Regions from separate parts of the Candidatus Pantoea multigeneris genome, predicted to be linked through region 1. Evidence: predicted binding sites of a transcription regulator. Region 1 holds the regulator's gene; each other region holds the start of a gene.

What was found. The regulator sigma-54, encoded in region 1, starts transcription at its own class of promoters, with help from an activator protein. The targets are predictions, from matches to a motif close to GTTGGCACANNTTTCGCTNT.
Region 2: the regulator sigma-54 is predicted to act here: its motif matches at 2,662-2,681, upstream of F3J40_RS18260 (gamma-glutamyltransferase family protein).
Region 3: the regulator sigma-54 is predicted to act here: its motif matches at 3,172-3,191, upstream of glnK (P-II family nitrogen regulator).

Annotation. Positions count from the first base shown of each region.
Region 1 is NZ_VWXF01000005.1:196,544-202,615, reverse strand. Features, by position in the region: gene npr (PTS phosphocarrier protein NPr) at 1-148, opposite strand, end outside; gene rapZ (RNase adapter RapZ) at 145-999, opposite strand; gene ptsN (PTS IIA-like nitrogen regulatory protein PtsN) at 1,047-1,526, opposite strand; gene hpf (ribosome hibernation promoting factor) at 1,667-1,954, opposite strand; gene rpoN (RNA polymerase factor sigma-54) at 1,976-3,409, opposite strand; gene lptB (LPS export ABC transporter ATP-binding protein) at 3,461-4,186, opposite strand; gene lptA (lipopolysaccharide ABC transporter substrate-binding protein LptA) at 4,192-4,743, opposite strand; gene lptC (LPS export ABC transporter periplasmic protein LptC) at 4,727-5,290, opposite strand; gene kdsC (3-deoxy-manno-octulosonate-8-phosphatase KdsC) at 5,287-5,853, opposite strand; gene kdsD (arabinose-5-phosphate isomerase KdsD) at 5,867-6,072, opposite strand, start outside.
Region 2 is NZ_VWXF01000008.1:209,433-215,504, reverse strand. Features, by position in the region: gene F3J40_RS18270 (AtzE family amidohydrolase) at 1-847, opposite strand, end outside; gene hpxX (oxalurate catabolism protein HpxX) at 838-1,029, opposite strand; gene F3J40_RS18260 (gamma-glutamyltransferase family protein) at 1,042-2,628, opposite strand; gene hpxU (MurR/RpiR family transcriptional regulator HpxU) at 2,761-3,600, shown strand; gene F3J40_RS18250 (transporter substrate-binding domain-containing protein) at 3,792-4,577, shown strand; gene F3J40_RS18245 (amino acid ABC transporter permease) at 4,586-5,254, shown strand; gene F3J40_RS18240 (amino acid ABC transporter permease) at 5,251-5,907, shown strand; gene F3J40_RS18235 (amino acid ABC transporter ATP-binding protein) at 5,888-6,072, shown strand, end outside.
Region 3 is NZ_VWXF01000008.1:38,068-44,139, forward strand. Features, by position in the region: gene F3J40_RS17455 (YbaY family lipoprotein) at 1-321, opposite strand, end outside; gene tesB (acyl-CoA thioesterase II) at 524-1,387, shown strand; gene amtB (ammonium transporter AmtB) at 1,456-2,745, opposite strand; gene glnK (P-II family nitrogen regulator) at 2,780-3,118, opposite strand; gene F3J40_RS17475 (SmdB family multidrug efflux ABC transporter permease/ATP-binding protein) at 3,377-5,152, opposite strand; gene F3J40_RS17480 (SmdA family multidrug ABC transporter permease/ATP-binding protein) at 5,136-6,072, opposite strand, start outside.

The DNA.
Region 1 (6,072 bases):
TGACGCTGCTGGCTTCGGCTTCTGTGCCCGCTTCATTACGCAGCAGCACTTCGGCATCAAAGCTCTGAACCAGCTCAAAGAGTTTCATCGCTGGGCGTGCGTGCATCCCCAGTTTGTTTCTGATTTCTACCGTTTGTTTGACCGTCATGATTTACGTTTTTCCAGCGTGCGGTGACGGGACTGAACATTCTTGCCCCGCGAGCGGAAGTAGTCTGCCAGTTGCTCAGCAATATACACCGAACGGTGTTTTCCCCCGGTACAGCCAATCGCCACCGTCAGGTAACTACGGTTGTTGGTCTCCAGCATCGGAAGCCACAGTTCGAGATAGCTGCGGGTCTGGTAGATGAAATTATGTACTTCGGTATGGCGATCAAGAAACGCAGCAACCGGGCGATCTAAACCGGTCATCGGGCGTAGTTTGGGATCCCAGTGTGGATTGGGCAAAAAACGCACGTCAAACACGTAATCGGCATCAATCGGAATACCGTGTTTATAGCCGAAAGACTCAAAGACCATGGTCAGCTCACGTTCACGCTTGCCTAACAGGCGTGTACGCAGCATTTCCGCCAGCTCATGCACCGACATTTCCGACGTATCGACAATCAGATCCGCACGCGATCGCAGCGGCTCCAGGAGATCGTTCTCTTCATCAATGGCGCTTTCCAGCGATAAGTTCTTACTGGAAAGGGGGTGCAAACGACGCGTATCGCTATAGCGACGGATCAATGTGTTGCGATCGGCATCAAGAAACAGCAACTGTGGCGAGAAGTTTTCTGGCAAATTATCCAGTGCGGCTTCCAGAATCTCCGGTGATTCCGGCATATTACGTACATCAATGCTCACTGCCGCCGAAATATTTCGTGTGGACAGCGAATTCGCCAGTTCAGGCAGCAGTGTGACTGGCAGGTTATCAACACAGTAAAAACCCATGTCTTCGAGGGCGCGCAGCGCCACCGATTTCCCCGATCCAGAACGGCCACTGACAATCATCAGCACCATGACCTTGTCTCCCGTTATTAACCGGCAAACACGCCGGTAAAATGCACTTACTGCTCTTCCGGTGATTCTGTAATTATGGCGTAGAGTTCTTCATTGCTCTGCGCTGCACGTAACCGACGACAAACCGTTTTATCCGCCAGTCTTTTTGCCACCAGCGACAGCGTGTGCAGGTGGGTTTTGCACTGATCGGCGGGAACCAGCAGAGCAAACAACAGATCAACAGGCTGGTTATCCACCGCATCAAAGGCGATGGGTTGTTCCAGACTGATAAAGACCGCCACCGCGCGCAAGGTATCTTCTTCAAGCTTACCGTGTGGGATGGCAATACCATTACCGATGCCAGTACTGCCCATGCGTTCACGCGTCAGAATCGCTTCGAAAAGCGTCTGGTGAGGCAAATTTAGCTGTTTCGCTGCCAGTTCGCTGATGATTTCCAGCGCACGTTTTTTACTTTGGCAGTGTACACTGCTGCGGGTACAGTCTGGGGTGAGCACAGCGCTCAGTTCCAGTGTTAGATCGTTGTTCATTGTGGTTTCACTTGCATGTTCACCTGCCAGCCTGACGCAATAGCGCGCCGCTGGCCTCTGCACAGATGGCAAAACGGGGCGGTTAATCCGCCCCATAGTCTGCATCGGGGCACGCTGATACGGCCCGGCAAAGGTGAAGGTTAGTGTTTTCTCAGTTTGTCTTTATGTTTAGTCAACTGACGGGCCAGCTTGTCGATGAGCCCGTCGATGGCCGCGTACATGTCATCCGCCTCGGCAGAGGCATGGATCTCACCACCGTTTATATGCAGTGTAGCATCCGCTACCTGCTTCACCTTCTCTACTTTCAGGACAATATAGGCCTGATTGATATGATCAAAAAAGTGTTCCAGCTTAGGAAACTTTTCATTGATGAACTCACGTAATGCCGGTGTGAGTTCAACATTCTGCCCAGTAAGGTTCAGCTGCATAGGTCTTCCTTCTCATTTCTTTCACACCAGCTGTTTACGCTGGTTTGATGGCGGGATAGACAAAGACTCGCGGTATTTGGCGACGGTACGACGTGCCACCATGATCCCCTGTTCTGATAACATGGAGGTCAATTTGCTGTCGCTCAAGGGTTTGGCTGGGTTCTCGGTTGAGATCAGCTTTTTCACCAGAGCGCGTATGGCGGTGGAAGAGGCTTCACCACCGCCTTCGGTATTCACATGGCTGGAGAAGAAATACTTCAGCTCAAAAATGCCGCGTGGGCTGTGCAGATACTTTTGCGTCGTGACGCGTGAAATGGTGGATTCGTGCATGTCGACCACCTGAGCAATATCTGCCAGTACCATTGGGCGCATAAACTCTTCGCCCTGTTCAAAGAACTCCTGCTGCTGCTCAACGATACAGCGGCTCACTTTGAGCAGTGTATCATTACGGCTTTCGAGACTTTTGATCAGCCAGCGTGCTTCTTGCAGATTGCTGCGAATAAACTGGCTGTCGCTGTCATTGCGCGTATTGCCACTCATGGCGGCATATTGTTGATTGATACGCAGACGGGGCAGGCTATCGCTATTCAGTTCCACGCTCCAGCGTGAGCCCACTTTGCGCACCAGCACATCGGGAATCACATATTCGGGTTCGCCGGTATTAATTGACTGGCCGGGGCGCGGATCAAGAGACTGAATCAGCAGCATGGCGGCTTTGAGGATCTCCTCTTTAAGCCGGGTCACGCGCATCAGGCTACGGAAATCATGGTTGGCAAGCAGATCCAGATGCTCGCTGACTATCAAGCGAGCTTCAGACAACATCGGGGTTTCTGGCGCAAACTGAGAGAGTTGTACCAGCAGACAGTCACGCAGATCGCGTGCACCAACACCCACCGGGTCAAAGCGTTGCACGCGTTTAAGCACCGCTTCGACTTCTTCCAGGGTTAGCTCTTCGTCGCCGATGCTGTCGTAAATGTCTTCCAGCGGTACAGTCAGATAGCCAGTGGGGTCAATGGCATCAACAATCGAGGTGGCGATGGCGCGATCGGTATCGCTAAACGGGGTAAGCTCTACCTGCCACATCAGATAATCTTGCAGTGACTGGGTGGTTTCACCCTGGTAGATCGGCAGTTCATCGTCCTGATAGTCGGTGCCGGTGCCAGAGGGAGTCCCTGCGGTGTAAATCTCGTCCCACGTGGCATCCAGCGGCAGCTCTTCCGGCATATCTTTCTGCTCTAACGCTTCGCGGGTATCCAGAGCTTCTTTCTCTTCGTACTCACGTGCATCAACTTCATCGTGCTGTTCTGTCTGCTCCAGTAATGGGTTGCTCTCCAGAGCTTGTTGCAGTTCCTGCTGGAGTTCAAGCGTAGAAAGTTGCAGCAGACGAATCGCCTGCTGCAGTTGCGGTGTCATTGCCAGCTGTTGGCTGAGCCTGAGTTGCAAACCTTGCTTCATAGTCCCGACAGGATTTCCTTAACGCTTACATCAATTGTTACGAACACCTTATCAGAGTCTGAACTCTTCACCCAAATAAACCCGTTTAACCTGTTCATCTTCCAGGATTTCTGCGGGGGTACCGTGGGCAATCAGGTGGCCCTGGCTTACGATGTAGGCGCGTTCACACACTGCCAGGGTTTCACGCACGTTGTGGTCAGTGATCAGTACGCCTAAGCCACTGTCGCGCAGGTGTTCGATAATTTTTTTGATGTCGATAACGGAAATCGGGTCAACCCCCGCGAAGGGTTCATCCAGCAGGATGAATTTAGGATTTGCCGCCAGTGCGCGCGCAATTTCCACCCTACGGCGTTCCCCACCGGACAGTGCCTGACCCAGGCTGTCACGCAGGTGCTCGATATGAAACTCTTCCATTAGCTCTTTGGCGCGATCCTGGCGCTGCTCTTCGGTTAAGTCATCACGGATCTGCAGGACTGCCATCAGGTTGTCGTACACGCTGAGGCGGCGGAAAATAGACGCCTCCTGCGGCAGGTAACCAATGCCACGACGCGCACGCGCGTGGAGCGGCAAGATACTGATATCTTCGTCATCAATCACGATGCGTCCGGCATCGCGTGGGACAATACCGACAACCATATAGAAGGTTGTGGTCTTGCCCGCACCATTAGGGCCGAGCAGGCCGACGATTTCGCCAGATTTAACCTGCAGGCTGACGTCTTCGACCACACGGCGGCCTTTATAAGCTTTTGCCAGGTTTTCTGCGACTAAAGTTGCCATAAGGATCAGTTACTCTTTTTAGCGCCGTTGGATGAACCGTTCTTATCTTGCAGCTGCGAAGGTACCAACACTGTGGTGACGCGTTTGCTCTGGCCTTGACTGTAGGCCTGCATTTTCTGCTGCTTAACCAGATAAGTAATGCGGTCGCCTTTGATGTTGCTGTCTTGCTGCTGGATAAAGGCATTGCCTGTCAGCTCAATGAAATCATTGGCCAGTTCGTAATGGAGCTTGGCGGCGTGGCCCTGAACCGGTTTTCCGCTGTCCTGCATCTGATAGAAGGTCGCGGGATTACCCCAGGCATCGACGATGGTTTTTTTGCTGTCGCCACCGGGACGTGTCACAACGACTTTATCCGCAGTGATTTTAATTGAACCCTGAGTGACGACCACGTTGCCCGTAAAGGTGGCAACGTTACCTTGTAGATCCAGCGCCTGGTTGATTGAATCGATGTTCACCGGCTTGTCCGAGTCGCCGGTCAGGGCGAGTGCCGGTACGCTGCTCGCCAGCAGGGCGCTTACCATCAACAGCTTAATGCTGTAGTTAATTTTGAATTTCATAGGAGGATTTGACCTTTTCAATCAACTCGGCATTTTTAGTTCGTAAGTTACCGCGCATTTTCATACCGGTAGAATTAAAGTTGCTGCCAAACAATGTGACCTGGCTTTCCGATGTCACATCCTGGGTGACGAGGTTAACCTGCGCACTGTCAGTTTCAATTCGCTGTAGAGGTGCATCGGCCGTCAGAGATTTCACCACGACGTGCCCGTAAAGATACAACATACGATCTTTGGTCAGCTTGGCTTTATCTGCTCGTACCGACCAGGTCGCCACTTTGTTGTCATCGTAAGTGGTCATCACTGGATTATCGAACCAGCTGATTTCCTGTAGCGAGAAATAGGTCGCTTTGTCAGACACCAAACGATAAGCCAGGCCGCCCAGCGGGTTATACACCACCGAGTCTGAGTTAGCACTGGTGTAAGTTGGCTCCTGATCGTTAGTGGCGGCTGGCGTCTGGGTATCATCGGGATTGGCTAAGTTCCAGCCAATCAATACCAGTGCAATTAGCGCCAGGATCAGCGTTATCCAACGCCTGCTTTTACTCATACCGATTGCCCTTTGGCATCCTCAAATTTGTTTTGCGCTAGTAGAATCAGATCGCACAGTTCACGCACGGCACCGCGTCCGCCTGCAATACGAGTGACATAATCGGCTCGTGGCAGCAGCACGGGATGCGCATCGGCAACGGCAACACTCAAACCCACTTTGGCCATGACCGGCCAGTCGATCAAATCATCACCAATGTAGGCGACTTCTTCGTGCTGCAACGACAAACGGGTAATCAGTTCATTATAGGCAATAAGTTTATCAGATTGTCCCTGATAGAGATGGGTGATACCGAGGGTTTTGCAGCGGTCTTCCATCAGCTTAGCCTTTCGACCGGTTATAATAGCGACTTCTACATCCGAGGTCAGCAGGCAACGAATGCCATAGCCATCACGCACGTTAAATGCTTTCAGCTCTTCACCGTTGTTACCCATGAAGATAACACCGTCAGACATTACGCCATCTACGTCACAAATGAGTAGACGAATCTTGCTGGCGCGCGTCATCACATCCTCGCTGACGGGGCCATAGCAGGTTTCGATCACGGCTTGTTGTTCACTCATTACTTCTTCCTGTTCAGACTACGCCAGCGCGCAGCATGTCGTGCATGTGAATGACGCCGACCAGACGGTCGTTATCGGCGACCAGCAGGGCGGTAATATTTTTGCTTTGCATCAAATTGAGGGCATCAACGGCGAGCAGGTTGGGGCGCACGCGAACACCACCCGGTGTCATCACGGCGGCTATGGTTGCGGTCTGCACATCAATGCCGCTGTCCAGCA
Region 2 (6,072 bases), on a different contig from region 1:
TGTTCAGCGCACTGCGGGCATCATCATCACACCAGGTGGTGAAAAAGCCCCCCAACACCGCGCTACGCAGGCCTTCCTGACCTTGCACCAGTGAATTCAACACCGGCTCAGCATCACGATCGGCCTGGAAGGCATCAGTGGCGTCTCGCCCTTGCAGGCAATCATAGACCAGCGCCAGGTCATCCACCCGACGGGCAAACGGGCCAATATGGTCGAGGCTGGCGACAAAAGGGTGACTGCCGCTGCGTGACAGGCGGCCAAAGGTCGGTTTCAGGCCATAAATACCGCACAGGGAGGCAGGGACGCGAATCGAGCCGTTGGTGTCAGTGCCGAGTGAAAACGTCACCAGCCCAGCCGCAACCGCAGCGGCGGAACCGCCTGAGGAGCCTCCGGCAACGCGTGCTAAATCGTGCGGATTGTGCGTGGCGCCATAATGGCTGTTCTCGGTGGTAAAGCCATACGCGTAGGCATCCATATTCACCATGCCGCTCAGGGTCGCACCGTGGCGCTGTAGCTGCTGCACGGCAAACGCATCTGCGCGTGCGGCAGGGCGATCGCTGAACAGGCTGGCGCCGGCCAGCGTACTGTAGCCGCTGACATCAAACAGATTTTTTACCGCATAGGGTACACCCGCCAGCGCAGGCAGTTGCCCGCCTTCGCGGCGCAGGTCATCAATGCGGCTGGCTTCTTTCAACATGCGTTGGCCGGTGACATCCGTCCAGGCGTTGAGTGCCGGGTTATGCTGCTCAATGGCAGATAGCGTCTGCTCAGCCACTTCATGTGCCGCCAGTTCACCGCTGGCGATAGCCTGCTGTAACTGGCGTAATGACAACTCACTTAATTGCATGGGTTAAACACTCCCGCCACTTCCAGTCGGTCGTCCAGTTTTACCGCCATCAGCGGTGCGGCCAGCCCGGCGATGCGTTCAAACTGCACCCGCAGTTCTGCCCGGCGTGACTCGTCGAGTTCCAGGTCAAGAATCTGTTCCATCTGAGCGATATAGGCGGCCCAGTCTGTCTGCTGTGTCATGTTTATCTCCTTTCAGAAACCGGCGGCACTGCCGTTGCTGCGCGGATCGCTCGCGCCTTCCAGCATGCCGTTAATGTGACGCACAATCGCACCGGCGTGACCGACGGCTTCGCTGTAGTCCGGCAGCAGTTCAACCTCATGACCAAGCTGGCGCAGTTGTTCTACTGTTTCTGGCGCGAAACGGCCCTCCAGCTTCAGCGAATCAGAGCTCTGGCCCCAGGTACGGCCCAGCAGCCAGCGTGGAGCACTTACCGCCTGTTGCAGCGGTACGCCTTGCAATACGTGGCGGGTAAAAATCGCCGCCTGGGTTTGTGGCTGCCCATCGCCCCCCATTGATCCATACACCATCACCCGGCCATCTTTCAGACGGGCGGCAGCAGGATTGAGCGTATGGAACGGCTGTTTACCCGGTGCTAATGCCAGCAAGTGGTGCGGATCGAGGCTAAACGCTGCGCCACGGTTCTGCCAGGTAATCCCGCTATCTGGGATCACCACGCCGCTGCCAAATTCATGATAGATACTTTGAATAAACGACACCGCCAGTCCACTGCTGTCCATCACACCCATCCAGACCGTATCTCCAGGCCCACGTCCGGTGCCCCACGGGCTGGCACGATCGTCATCGATCCCGGCAGCAAAGGTCGCCAGTTGATCGCCATCCAGTATGGCTTGCAGATCTTCTGTGACGTGGCGTGGATCGGTAATGTGTTGATCGCGCAGGCTGAAGGCCTGTTTTGTGGCCTCGACAATGCGGTGTACCGTGTGCGCCTCATCGGCCTCGGCCATCGCGAGGTGATCGGTGATCCCAAGAATAGACAGTGAAACCAGTCCCTGAGTCGGAGGCGCGACATTCCAGATATCGCCCTCGCTGTGTTTCAGATGCAGAGGCTGGGTGCGACGCGCACGCTGCTGCTGTAAATCCTCCAGGGTGATTGGCATACCCAAAGCAGAAAAACCGCGCGCCAGTTGGTGTGCCAGCGGGCCGCGATAGAAACTGGCTAAACCCTCTTCGCTGAGTTGAGACAACGTGCGCGCCAGCGCCGGTTGGGTGAAACGACTGCCTGGGCGCGGCACTTCGCCATCTGGCAGGTAGGTCTCGGCAAAGCCCGGCTGATGCTGGAGTTCAGCACGCTTGCTGGCGGTGGCAGCCGCTTGTGAGGCAGTGACCGGAATCCCGTCGGCAGCGTAACGGATGGCATCACGCAGCAGGCGCGGCAGAGGCAGGCTTCCGCCGCCCAGTTCCTGCGCCAGTTGTAGCGCTTCGTCCCAGCCGCTGACCGTGCCCGCTACGGTTAGCGCGGCTTTTGGCCCACGATGCGGAATGGTGCGCTCACCGTGATAAAAATCCGGGTGGGCCAGCGAGCCTGCGGCCCCGCTGGCGTCAATGGCGATCGGCTCGCCCTGAGGCGGCACCACCAGCCAGAAGCTATCACCGCCCAGCCCATTCATATGCGGGTAGACCACTGCAATGGTGGCGGCAGCGGCGACCATCGCCTCCAGCGCGTTTCCGCCCTCACGCAGTACCGCCAGGGCACTTTCACTGGCGAGATGATGAGGTGTGACCGCCATGCCCAACGGCGCCATATTACTCTGAATCATGATGATCTCTTTTTCATAGGGTGACAGGGTGAGTAAGCAAGAGCTGTTCCAGGTTGATGCAAATGTGCAAGCGGCATCAACCTGGATCAATTTATGCTAGGTTGTGCTGAAACGAAAGTTACAGGAACGGCGATGAAACAACTTGATGAACGGCTGCGCGAGCACTATTCCCAGCTTTCCCCGCAGGAACAGCGGATTGCAGACTTTGTTTTCGACCATTTTGACGACCTGATCAGCTACAACAGTGCTGAGCTGGCGCGTCTGAGCGGGGTTTCCAAGGCGACGGTGAGCCGACTGTTTAAGCGCCTGGGCTATGAGAAGTACAAAGACATGCGCGATGAGCTGCGTATTCTGCGTCAGAGCGGTATGCCGTTAACGGACAACCGAGATGCAGTGCAGGGCAACACGCTGTTAGCACGCCATTACAAACAGGAAATGGCCAACCTGACGCAGTGGATCAATAGCATTGATGCCCGGCAGTTTGCCGAGGTAATCAGCGCGATGGCGCAGGCCAGACGGGTATTTATCATTGGGATGCGCAACGCCTATCCGGTCGCGCTGCACCTGCGCCAGCAGCTGTTGCAGGCGCGCCAGCAGGTACACATTTTGCCGCAGCCCGGCCAGACGCTGGCGGAAGAGTTGGTGGATATTACCCCGGACGATCTGGTGATTGTGATGGCATTCCGTCGCCGCCCACGCCTGATTCGCCCACTGATGCAGCAGTTACAGCAGAGCGAGATCCCGCTGCTGGTGCTGTGTGAACCGCAGGCGCAAAGCGTGTTGAACCTGGCGCGCTGGCAGCTGTGCGCCCCGCTGGACAGCGTTTCGGCCTTTGACAGCTACTCCTCCGCCATGAGCCTGATCAACCTGCTGGCAAATGCACTGCTGCATGAACTTTTAACCGAAGGTCGGCAAAGAATTCACCAGATTGCTCACCTGTATCAGCAGTTGGATGAGCTGGAACAGCGATAACAGGGCGCAATATTGGTGCATTGCACCATTATGATTCACACCACTAAAGCGGGCTTTTGGCCCGTTTTTTTATTTACCGCCAGTAAAACAGGCAACTATTGCACGCTGAGTCATTTGTTTCAGTTGGCACAACAGTTGCAAATGATTTGATCAAGAATCTTTTGTTTCATGTTTATTGACCGGGGTGCATAATGAAAAAAGTCGTGATGGCAGTGATCGGTGCAGCGCTGATGATGGCTCAGACAGGAGCCGCCTTGGCGGACCAGCTACAGGATATTGAAAAACGGGGTGTGATTCGTGTGGCAGTGCCACAAGATTTCCCGCCGTTTGGATCGGTCGGGACCGATCTGCAACCACAGGGTTATGACATCGACACCGCGAAATACATCGCACAGCAGATGAAAGTAAAACTGCAACTGGTGCCGGTCTCCAGCGCTAACCGCGTGCCCTACCTGCAAACCGACAAAGTCGATCTGGTGATCTCCAGCATGGGGAAAAACCCGGAGCGTGAGCGAGTGATTGATTTTACCAACGCCTACGCGCCTTTCTTCCTTGGGGTCTTTGGCCCACAGGGTGAAGCGCTGAAAGATGCCGCTGCGCTGAGTGGAAAAACCATCGGTGTTACGCGTGGTGCGGTGGAAGATATGGTGCTGAGCAGCGTAGCGCCGAAAGATGCCAGCATTAAGCGCTATGAAGATAACAACACCACGCTGTCGGCTTACTTGTCTGGTCAGGTGCAGTATGTGGCGACAGGGAACCTGGTGGTGGCCGCAATTGCACGCCAAAATCCACAGAAAGCGCCAGTAGCGCAGTTCATGCTGAAAGACTCGCCTTGCTACATCGGCCTGAAAAAGAATGAAGATGGACTGAAGACGAAGCTGAATGCGGTGATTGCGCAGGGTATTAAAGACGGCACCCTGAACAAACTCTCCGAAGAGTGGTTGAAAGCGCCGCTGCCTGCCAATCTCGGCGCGTAAGGGCGGGCATGATGGGGCAACTTAACTTTCCCGCCCTGTTGCCCTACTGGCCGGAGCTCCTTTCCGGCCTGTGGGTCACGGTGCAGATCTCGCTGTTAGCGACGATAGGTGGTGTCAGCCTTGGCATTTTCGGTGCGGCGTTGCGCAGTGGCCGCCCGAGTGTGTTGAGCCGTGTATGGGGGCTGTATGTCGAGCTGATTCGCAACACACCGTTTGTGGTACAGCTGTTTTTCATTGTGTTTGGTTTGCCCAATCTCGGGCTGAAGCTGACGGCAGGTGAAGCGGCGCTGCTGGCGATGATTATCAATCTCGCGGCCTACAGCACTGAAATCATTCGTGCCGGGATTCAGGTCACCCCCAAGGGGCAGTGGGAAGCCGGGCGCGTACTGGGTCTGACGCGCAGCCAGACTTTCCTGCGAGTGGTGCTACCACCTGCATTGCAGCGCATTTATCCGGCGTTGGTGAGCCAGTGCATTATTGTGATGCTGGGCTCGTCGGTGGTGTCGCAGGTGTCGTATGAGGAACTGACGTTCTCGGCCAGCCTGATCCAGTCACGCACATTTTTGAGCTTTGAAGTTTATCTGGTGACCACGCTGATCTACCTGGCGTTGTCGATAGCGATGCGTCAGCTGTTAATGGCGGTCGGGCGTAAGTGGGTAGGAGTACAGCCGTCATGAGCACCTTTACCGATTGGGACATCGTGCGCAATCTACTGCTGGCGGCACGCTGGACGTTGCTACTGTCGCTGGTGGCCTTTTTCGGCGGCACGGTGGTGACTTTACCGCTGCTGTTTTTACGTTTGTTAAACCGGCCGTGGCTGACGCGCCTGGTGCGCGCTTATGCGGGATTGTTTCAGGGTACGCCACTGCTGATGCAGCTGTTTCTCGCCTTCTTTGGCGTGGCACTGTTTGGTATTGATGTCTCACCGTGGACCGCCGCTTCGCTGGCGTTGACCTTCTACACCAGCGCTTTTCTGGTGGATATCTGGTACGGCAGTATCCGTGCGTTGCCAAAAGGGCAGTGGGAAGCGTCTCGCTGTCTCGGCCTGAGCTTCGGCCAAACGCTGTTCCGCGTGGTGGCACCCCAGGCTATGCGCATCGCCATAGCGCCCACGGTGGGCTTTGCCGTACAGGTGATTAAAGGCACCGCGTTGGCTTCAATCATCGGTTTTATTGAGCTAACCAAAGCCGGCACCATCCTTAACAACGTGACTTATCAGCCGTTTAAGGTGTTTGGTTTGGTCGCGCTGGGCTACTTCCTGATGTGTTATCCGCTGTCGCGTTACAGCCAGTTCCTGGAGAAAAAATTCAATGCCGCTCATCACCATTAATCAGGTACAGAAGTATTACGGCACTAACCATGTGTTGAAAGGCGTGGATCTGGATATCGAGATGGGTGAAGTGATCTCCATTATCGGCCGTAGCGGTTCAGGCAAAAGCACCCTGTTGCGTTGCATGAATGGCCTTGAGGGCTATCAGGAAGGCAGCATTAAGCT
Region 3 (6,072 bases), on a different contig from region 1:
GATATCTGAAGGTTTGAACGGCAGGACAAAGCTGAAAGGTGCCTGTTTGCCTCCTGTAAATGCCACCTGCTGAGACAGCACGCGAGAAGGTGCATCCGCGATTGAAGCATCAGACAGCGTCACAGTCAGTACTGCATCCGGTGGCAGGGCCACGCGCTGACGAATATAGACGCTACCACTCACGTTGGGTTGTGCAATAGTGGAAGGTTGCCCCGCTACCGTCGAGCCCAGCGTTGGGGTCGGCACTGGTTTGCTTTTGTCGGCGCAGCCAGCAATCGCCGCCACGATAATAACCCCACTCATCACTTGCCAGAGTTTCATTGATGTCGTCTCCTTATGAACCAAATGAGCATTACCAGCGAATGTTAAAATGCAGCGCTTCACTCGCTGTATGTGATTAATTCTGGCACAACAATCCCTGTTCTGCCTGTAAGCCGAATCTGAGTACGCCCTGACACGGAAGATTGACGGAAACTGGTCTGATCTGAGAGGCTTATCCCATCCCAATCAAGAGGAACTTGCCATGAGTCAGGCACTACAAAATTTACTGGCGCTAATGCAGCTGGAAAAGCTGGAAGAAGGGCTGTTTCGTGGCCAGAGTGAAGACTTAGGATTACGTCAGGTATTTGGGGGACAGGTGGTGGGACAGGCGTTGTATGCCGCCAAACAGATGGTACCGGAAGATCGTATTATCCACTCCTTCCACAGCTACTTTTTGCGCCCTGGCGATAGCCAGAAAGCAATCGTCTATGACGTTGAAACCCTGCGTGATGGTAAAAGCTTTAGCGCACGGCGCGTCAGTGCAATTCAGCACGGTCAGCCGATTTTCTATATGACAGCTTCTTTCCAGTCGCCGGAAAGCGGCTTTGAACACCAGCAGCAAATGCCTCAGGTGCCAGGGCCCGATAATCTGCCCTCGGAACAGGACGCAGCAAGGCAGATCCAACATTTGATCCCGCCTAAAGTGCGTGAAAAGTTCCTCGCAGAACGGCCGCTGGAGATAAGACCGGTACAGCTCTATAACCCACTCAAAGGCCATGTTGCTGAAGGCGCACGTCAGCTCTGGATCCGCGCCAATGGTAGCTTGCCGGAAGATCGACGTATCCATCAGTATCTGTTGGGCTACGCTTCCGACCTTAACTTCCTACCGGTGGCGCTGCAACCACACGGCAAAGGCTTCCTCGAACGGGATATGCAAGTGGCGACCATCGACCACTCCATGTGGTTCCATCGTCCCTTTAATCTCAATGAATGGCTGCTGTATAGCATCACTAGCCCTTCTGCTTCTGGTGCGCGTGGGTTTGTACGAGGCGAGTTTTATAACCAGCAGGGAGAGTTGGTGGCTTCTACGGTGCAGGAAGGCGTTATGCGCCAACGGGAAGAGTAAAAAAAATGGGGGGCGTTATCGCCCCCTCGGTTTTTATTTTAGCGCACTGCATTTCCCATCCACGGCACTTACTGGTTGTAAGCGTTCTCGCCGTGGCTGTTAACATCCAGACCTTCGCGTTCCTGATCTTCTGGTACACGCAGGCCTACAATCATATCGGCAACTTTAAAGCTGATGAATGCAACGACAGCAGACCAGACGATGGTCACACCACAGCTGAACAACTGCACCCAGACCTGATGGCTCATCGTCACACCTTCCGCGTAGCCAACGCCACCCAGTGAAGAAGAGGCAAAGATACCGGTCATTACGCAACCCATGATGCCGCAGACGCCGTGTACACCGAACACATCACAAGGGTCATCCACGCGCAGCCATTTCTTCAGGGTGGTCACACCCCAGATACCTGCCAGGCCAGCAGCCAGACCGATAATCAGCGCACCGCCTACACCCACATAACCACAAGCCGGGGTAATACCTACCAGACCCGCGATGAAGCCTGAGCTGGCGCCCAGCAGTGAAGGCTTACCACGAACAGCCCACTCGCCGAAGGTCCAGGAGAGCGTTGCACCCGCAGTGGCAACCACAGTATTCAGGAAGGCAAGGCCGGCAATTTCGTTAGCAGAAGAAGCAGAACCGGCGTTGAAGCCAAACCAACCCACATACAGAATCGCTGTACCGGTGAAGACCATTGGCAGGTTGTGAGGTTTGAAGGCTTCTTTACCAAAGCCAGCACGTTTGCCCACCAGGTAGGCACCGACCAAACCAGCAACCGCTGCGTTGATGTGAACTACAGTACCGCCAGCGAAGTCCAGTGCGCCATCCAGCGCCAGGTAACCGCCGCCCCATACCATGTGTGCAATCGGCAGGTAAGCCAGCGTCAGCCACACCGCGACGAAGATCAGCACCGCAGAGAAACGGATACGTTCTGCAATCGAACCCACAATCAGGCCGACAGTAATACAGGCGAAGGAAGCCTGGAACGCCACGTGAATATACTGGTAGAACGTCCCCATCAGGGATTTCAGTTCAATGTTCTTCAACATCGCCCACTGGAAATCACCGAAGAACGCGTTACCGGTGCTGAATGCCAGCGAGTAGCCATACAGCACCCACAGCACAATCACCAGTGAGAAGGTCACCGCAACCTGAGTCAGCAGAGACAAGACGTTTTTGCCGCGAATTAATCCGCCGTAGAACAGCGCGATCCCTGGAATAGACATAAACAGCACTAACGCAGTGCAAATCATCATAAAAGCGTTATCGGCTTTGTCTGCTACCGCAGGTGCAGCAGCCATCGCGAGCGATGGTGACAATGCAAGGCTGGTAAGGCCTAACTTAGTGAAGACTTTATTCATTTTTTTCATCCCATCACATTTTACTGAGCAGGTTTTACAGTGCGGCTTCGTCATTCTCGCCCGTACGGATACGGATGACGCGTTCCAGTTCGGCAACGAAAATCTTCCCGTCACCAATTTTTCCGGTGTAGGCAGCTTTGCTAATAACATCAACAACTTCGTCCAGTTGGTCATCAGCAATGGCGATATCAATTTTTACTTTAGGCAGGAAATTGACGCTGTATTCCGCACCACGATACAGTTCGGCATGTCCTTTCTGGCGGCCAAATCCTTTAACTTCCGTCACCGTCAGCCCCTGAATACCAATGGAGGACAAAGCTTCACGCACGTCCTCCAGCTTGAACGGTTTGATTACCACGGTAACCAGCTTCATACGATCCCCTCCAGATAGTTAAAATTGTGAGTCACACCGGACACGGTTAAACATAAGCAAACGCCGTGCCATAAATGATAAATGCGGGTATTTTCGGGCCAGGCGAGATGACTTGCGGCCTGGTTTGTGACATGAAACAGCATGAAGCGGGAGGTGGTGGTGAAAGCCCGCACAAAATGCACTGATTTGGTGCTTCAAAAGCCCAAATCAGTGCATCTATACAGAACTGTCTGATATGTGTGGACGAAAAAGGTGCAATTAGCCGGTCGAGGTTAAGGAATTGCTCGTCATCAGCACATCGCCAGCTTGTTGCAACTGATACATTTGCCAGTAGCGCCCCTGCTCGGCGAGGAGTTGATGGTGACTACCCTGCTCAACCACACGACCGCGATGTAGCACTAAAATAGAATCCGCTTCTGTCACTGTCGACAGCCGATGCGCAATCACCACCAGCGTGGTGTGCTCACGTAAACGGCGTAAGGTGTGTTGGATCGCCTGTTCAGTCTCAGAGTCAATGTTGGCGGTGGCTTCATCAAGGATCAGGATTTTTGGCAGGGAGACCAGTACCCGAGCCAGCGCCAGCAGCTGCTTCTGCCCAACAGAAAGGGTATTCCCCTGCTCACCCAGACGGGTATGCAGCCCCTGCGGTAGTGCGCGCGCCAGTTTGGCAAGCTGTACTTGCTCCAGCGCCTGCCAGACCTGGTCTTCCTCAATATCGCGCCCAAGGCGAACATTTTCCAACAACGACTCCGCGAGAACGACCGGGTCTTGTTGCACCATCGCAATACTCTGCCGCAGCGCCTGGTGTGATAAATCGCCAATCGGACGATCGTCCAGCAAAATCTCACCACTCGATGCAGGGTAGTAGCCCATCAGCAGGCTCGCGAGGGTACTTTTACCACTGCCCGTATGCCCCACCAACGCGATGAAATTACGTGAGGGTACGGTAACACTGACGTCACTGAGTACGGTACGATCGTCACGATAGGCAAAATTAAGATGACGGACTTCAATCCGACCGCTGGACAGCGGCTGAATATCGTTGCCATAGCACTGCTGCGCCGCATCTATCAGCTCAAAGACGCGCTCACCAGAGACCACCGCCTGCTGCAACATGGACTGCTGCGTGGTGAGTTCTATCAGTGGCTCGTTTAAACGCCCGAGGTAGGTAATAAACGCATACAGCACGCCAACCTCAAACACGCCGGGTGCATTAAAACTGAACAGCAGCAGCAAGCCGCAGAGGATCACCGCAGAAAACAGACTTAACAGCGGCCGCAGTAAAAAGCCGTCCAGCCGCAGCGTTTGCATGCGCGCCAGGTAGTGTGACTGACTGGCTTCACTCATACGCTCGCCAAAACGCGCCTGTTGGCGGAACTGCTGAATGACGCTCATCCCACTGATTACTTCATTGAAGCCGTTGTTGATCTCCGCGAGATAGCTGCGCACGCGGCGGGCAATGGGGGTGCTGTAACGCTGATAAATCAGCATTACGCTGAAGACCAGCGGGAAAATCGCAATGGCGACCCAGGCCATACGCCAGTCAAGCGTGAACATGGCGACGAGCATCGCCCCGACCAACGCGGCACTGCGCAGCACCGTCGCCACGACCGTCACCCACAGATCGCGAATCACTTCCGTATCATTGGTGACGCGGGCAATAACCTGCCCTACCGGCTGAGTATCGAAAGCGCTAAGCGGCTGGCGCAGTGCCGCATCCATCACTTCACAGCGTAAACGCTGAACGACGCCAATCGCCGCACGGTTAAACAGCAATGACTGGCCGTAATGTAAGCCAGCCGCCAGCAGCTGTAGCAGGATAAACCCCACGACCAGACCGGCGACCATCCCCCATGGCATTTCATGGCGCGCCAGCAGATGGTCAATGAAATAGCTGATCATTGCGGGGCCAGCCACTTCTGCGGCGGCAGCAGTCCACAGCATCAGCATCGCTAACAGCAGTGATTTTCGCCACGGATTGCCATAGGCCAGCAGGCGCTTGAGGGTGGGCCAAATTTTAGTGGGCTTCGCCATATGGCACCTCTTTCGCAGGCAGGTCATCATCCAGAGCCGCTTCTATTTGTTGGTAGCGATGCATATCACGATACCAACCCGGCTGGCTGCTCAGGCTGTGGTGATCGCCACGTTGAGCAACACTGCCTTGTTGCAGTACCAGGATTTCGCTGGCTTCAGTCAACGCAGAGAGGCGGTGGGCGCTGATAATCACGGTTCTACCCCGCCCCCACTGGCGAAGATTGCGTAAAATTTCATGTTCGGTGCGGCCATCAACGGCAGATAACGCATCATCAAGGATCAGGATTTCGGCATTCACCAGCAGCGCGCGCGCAATGGCAATACGCTGTTTCTGTCCACCTGAAAGCATCACCCCCCGTTCCCCCACTTCGGTGTCATAGCCTTGAGGCAGATGCATAATGTCTTCATCGACGCAGGCAAGCTTTGCCACATGGCGAATCTCATCGAGGCTGGCGTGGGGTTTACCCAGCGCAATATTATTGGCGATGCTATCTGAGAACAGGAACGCAGTCTGGCTGACCACGGCCAAACGACTCCGCCAGCTATCAATGCGCAGTTCTGTCAACGGCAGGTTGTGGAAACGAATTTCGCCTTCAATAAGGTCAAAATGGCGCTGAATCAGGCTTAATAGCGTACTTTTTCCGCTCCCGGTCGGGCCACATAACCCGAGCATTTGCCCCGGTTTGAGCTGGCAATTGATGTGATGCAATACCGGTGCAGTGCTGGCCGGATAGCTGAACTGACAGATCGCAATCTGTAACGTACCCGGCTGTTCAGGCAGTGTTTTGCTGCCATCAGGGACGGCAGGGGCTTCCGCCAGCAGCGCACGAATTCGGCTCCAGGCTGCACTCCCGCGCTCAACAATATTGAACATCCAGGCCAGTGCCAACATCGGCCAAATCATCAACCCGAGATACATG